2 regions of the Serratia sp. CoH_122_TC_1 genome follow, and region 2 is predicted to be linked to the other one. Evidence: predicted binding sites of a transcription regulator. Region 2 holds the regulator's gene; the other holds the start of a gene.
What was found. The regulator PurR, encoded in region 2, represses purine synthesis genes. The targets are predictions, from matches to a motif close to CANGCAAACGTTTGCNTG.
Positions count from the first base shown of each region.

Region 1: a site for PurR is predicted at 1,434-1,451, ahead of guaB (IMP dehydrogenase). Genes of this name have one in related genera too.

Region 1 is NZ_JBXWLA010000012.1:170,039-172,446, reverse strand. Features, by position in the region: gene guaB (IMP dehydrogenase) at 1-1,372, opposite strand, end outside; gene xseA (exodeoxyribonuclease VII large subunit) at 1,543-2,408, shown strand, end outside.
Region 2 is NZ_JBXWLA010000003.1:273,450-275,857, reverse strand. Features, by position in the region: gene punR (DNA-binding transcriptional activator PunR) at 1-786, shown strand, start outside; gene purR (HTH-type transcriptional repressor PurR) at 783-1,808, opposite strand; gene cydH (cytochrome bd-I oxidase subunit CydH) at 2,133-2,222, shown strand; gene sodB (superoxide dismutase [Fe]) at 2,276-2,408, opposite strand, start outside.

The DNA.
Region 1 (2,408 bases), on a different contig from region 2:
CAGCCTTGGTGCGCAGATCGTCGATGGTGGCGCAGCCGGTCAGGCCCATACAAGAGCGCAGACCGCCCATTTGCTGGTGAACAATGGCTTTCAACATGCCTTTGTATGCCACGCGGCCTTCGATACCTTCCGGCACCAGTTTGTCCGCCGCGTTATCGGTCTGGAAGTAACGGTCAGAAGAGCCTTTGGACATCGCCCCCAGTGAACCCATCCCACGGTAGGATTTGAACGAACGGCCTTGATACAGCTCGATTTCGCCTGGAGATTCTTCGGTACCCGCCAGCATGGAGCCGACCATGACGCAAGAAGCACCCGCCGCGATGGCTTTGGCAATGTCACCGGAGAAACGGATACCGCCGTCGGCGATAACTGGGATGCCGGTGCCTTCCAGCGCTTCAACCGCGTCAGCGATAGCGGTGATCTGCGGAACGCCTACGCCGGTTACGATACGGGTGGTACAGATAGAGCCCGGGCCGATACCCACTTTAACTGCGCTAACACCGGCATCCGCCAACGCTTTAGCGCCGGAAGCGGTCGCGACGTTACCGCCAACGATCTGCAGATCAGGGTATTTTGCACGGGTTTCGCGAATGCGCTGCAATACGCCTTCGGAATGGCCATGGGAGGAGTCAATCAGCAGGACGTCAACACCGGCAGCAACCAGCGCATCAACCCGCTCTTCGTTACCGGCACCGGCGCCAACCGCGGCACCTACGCGCAGGCGGCCATGCTCGTCTTTACAGGCGTTTGGCTTACGTTCTGCTTTTTGGAAGTCTTTTACGGTGATCATGCCCAGCAGGTGGAACTGGTCATCCACGACCAACGCTTTCTCAACGCGCTTTTCGTGCATTTTCTGCAGTACAACTTCACGCGCTTCGCCTTCTTTCACCGTAACCAAGCGCTCTTTTGGCGTCATCACGGCGGTAACAGGCTGGTTCAGATCGGTCACGAAGCGAACGTCACGGCCGGTAATGATACCAACCAGTTCGTTTTCTTCGGTCACGACCGGGTAACCGGCAAAGCCGTTACGCGCGGTCAGCTCTTTCACTTCTTTCAGGGTGGTGGCAGGCGTTACGGACTGTGGATCGGTAACCACGCCGCTCTCATGTTTTTTCACGCGGCGGACTTCTTCAGCCTGACGCTCGATGGACATGTTCTTGTGAATGAAGCCCAGACCGCCTTCCTGTGCCAGCGCAATGGCCAGACCGGACTCGGTTACGGTATCCATGGCTGCGGACAGCATAGGGATGTTCAGGCGGATAGTTTTGGTCAATTGGGTGCCGAGCTCAGCGGTATTAGGCAGAACCGTAGAGTGAGCTGGAACCAGGAGAACGTCGTCGAACGTTAGTGCTTCTTTTGCGATACGTAGCATGGGCAATATCTCACCAGAGTGGGCTGTGAAAAAGATAAAATATTGCCGCGGCATTATACAGAGCGTAATCGGTTGCCTCCAGCACTTTCTCACAAAAACTCTTGATTACCTTTTTCAGCCATGTAGTATCGACCAATTAAGTGCTTGTTTTGAAATTTGATCTGGGTCACATGTCGCTACCTGTTTCGCCGTCTATTTTTACCGTAAGCCGCCTAAATCAGACGGTTCGACAGCTGCTGGAAATGGAAATGGGCCAGATTTGGCTCTCCGCCGAGATCTCCAACTTCTCCCAGCCGTCTTCCGGCCACTGGTATTTCACGCTGAAAGACGACCGCGCGCAGGTACGTTGTGCCATGTTCCGCAACAGCAACCGCCGCACCACTTTCCGTCCACAAAATGGCCAGCAGGTTCTGGTTCGTGCCAGCATCACGCTGTATGAACCGCGGGGCGACTATCAGCTTATTGCCGAAAGCATGCAGCCTGCCGGCGACGGCCTGTTGCAACAACAGTTCGAACAGTTGAAAGCACGCCTGAGCGCTGAAGGGTTATTCGATCAGCAGTTCAAACAGCCTCTGCCCAGCCCGGCCAAGCGCGTCGGGGTGATCACCTCCGCCAGCGGTGCGGCGCTGCACGATGTGCTGCAGGTACTGCAACGTCGAGATCCTTCACTGCCTATCGTTATTTACCCGACGTCAGTGCAGGGTGCAGAAGCGCCCTTGCAGATAGTGCGCGCCATCGAAATGGCCAACCGCCGCGACGAATGTGACGTGTTGATCGTCGGCCGTGGTGGCGGTTCGCTGGAAGATCTGTGGAGTTTCAACGACGAACGTGTGGCACGCGCGATTTTCGCCAGCCGTATTCCGATCGTCAGCGCCGTCGGCCATGAAACCGACGTCACCATTGCCGATTTTGTCGCTGACCTGCGTGCGCCAACCCCTTCTGCCGCCGCCGAACTGGTCAGCCGCAATCAGTTGGAGCTGCTGCGCCAATTGCAGGCCCAGCAGCAGCGTATGGAAATGGCGATGGATTACTATCT
Region 2 (2,408 bases):
CGCGACGTGGAACTGACGCCTGCCGGCGTGCTATTTATTCAGGAGGCGCGCGGTGTCATCAAAAAAATGCTCGACACGCGTCGGCAGTGTCAGCAGGTGGCCAACGGCTGGCGTGGCCAGTTGAAAATTGCCGTAGATATTATCGTCAAGCCTCAACGTTGCCGTCAGTTGGTGTTGGACTTTTATCGGCATTTCCCTGACGTTGAATTATTGGTTCAGCCAGAAGTGTTCAATGGCGTCTGGGATGCGTTGGTGGATGGGCGTGCTGATATGGCGATAGGTGCGACACGGGCCGTGCCGGTTGGCGGTGGGTTTGCCTTTCGCGATATGGGCGATATGCGTTGGTTGTGTGTGGCCAGCCCGCAACATCCACTGGCGGCTCAGGATGGGTTGTTAAACGATGATCAGCTACGGCCTTTCCCATCGCTCTGCCTGGAGGATACCTCACGCAATCTCCCCAAGCGGGTCACCTGGACGTTGGATAACCAGCGGCGCTTGGTGGTGCCGGACTGGTCGTCGGCGGTGGATTGCCTGTGCGCCGGATTGTGTGTCGGGATGATGCCTGCGCATCAGGTCTTGCCGTTAGTACAACGTGGCGAGTTAGTGGCGTTACAGTTGCAGGAGCCGTTCCCAGCCAGCCCTTGTTGCCTGACGTGGCAGCAAAATACGCCTTCTCCGGCGATGGCCTGGCTGTTGGACTATTTAGGGGACAGTGAAACGTTGAATCAGGAATGGTTAAGCGAAGTGACGCCGGAAACCGCAGTGGCTTCCGGCGCGAATGACTAGCGGCGGTAATCGATGAACGGGCCGTCAGCAACCGAACGGCGCTCAACCAACTTGGGATGCACCTCAATCACCTGTGATTCTTCACGCTTGCTGATGATGCGATCCAACAACATGGTGAATGCCATCTCACCCAAACGCTCTTTGGGCTGATGAATAGTGGTCAGCGCCGGGGTGAAATAGCGCGCATTGCGCACGTTATCGTAGCCAATGACCGAGATGTCTTGAGGCACGCGTAGCCCAAGCTCATCGGCGGCGCAGATAGCCCCCATTGCCATGATATCGCCACCACAGAATACCGCTGTCGGACGCTGTTTCTGCGACAGTATCTGGTGCATGGCCTTGTAGCCGGATTCTGGCTCAAAGTCACCCTGCACGATCCACTCGTCGCGCACGTCGATATGGGCTTCCTCCATCGCTTTTAAGAAGCCCTGATGGCGCCCGCCCCCTGTATTACGTGACAGTTGGCCGGGAATGGCGCCGATATCGCGGTGTCCGCGTTCGATCAGATAGCGCCCAGCCAGATAGCCACCTTCGAACGCGTTATCAATGATGGTATCAGTAAAATCACCGCGTGCGGCGCCCCAGTCCATGACAACCATTGGGATGTTGCGGTAATCTTCCAACATGCCAAGCAATTGGTCCGGATATTCTGAACACATCACCAACAAGCCATCGACGCGCTTTTGCGCCAGCATTGCCAGATAGGCACGCTGTTTGTCCAAATTGTTGTGCGAGTTACACAGTATCAGCGTATAGCCTTTGCTGTAGCAGCTGTTTTCTACCGCTTCGATCACTTCAGCAAAGTAGGGCGCTTCACTGGAGGTTGCCAGCAGGCCAATCGATTTGGTGTGATTGACCTTCAGACTGCGCGCCACTGCGCTGGGTGAATAATGCAGCTCTTTAATTGCGGCACTCACGGCCGCTTTAGTCTCTTCGGCGACGAAACGAGTCTTATTGATGACGTGCGAAACGGTGGTGGTGGAAACGCCAGCGCGTTTGGCCACATCTTTAATCGTTGCCATGTAAAGAATGACTCCTGAACTCACATGTTGCAGTATGTAAGTGTGATGTTAATCGTTTGCCTGCGTAGATCCTTCTCCAAAGAAGCGAAAACTGAGTTTTTAGTGTGTTGAAGTCGTCAGCGCTTGGTCAGGAGGGGCATTTTTGCCGGTACACAGTTGTGAACTGCGAATTTTGTCCCATATTGAGCAAAAGGGGAAGAGGTAATCGGTATTATAAACCGGGAAATGATAACAAGATTTTATTGGCCAACTGTGTGAAAATGGTTTGACGCATTAATTGTGTGCCTTTTATCCTTGGGAAAACCAATCTGAAAAGGAGTTGTAATGGATACCGATCTGAAAATGTCACTGTTCACCACTGTCTGTGCGCTGGCCGTGATTATTGCTTTTAGCTTCACTGCAGCATTGAACTGATCCCCGAAGTAAAAACAGGCGCCGCTTCGTGCGCCTGTTTGCCTTATCCCACGCTATGCCAGGTTTTTCTCCACAAATGCCCAGTTAACCAGCGCCCAGAAGTTCTCCAGGTAAGTCGGGCGGGCGTTGCGGTAATCGATGTAGTAGGCGTGCTCCCACACGTCGACGGTCAGCAAAGGTTTATCT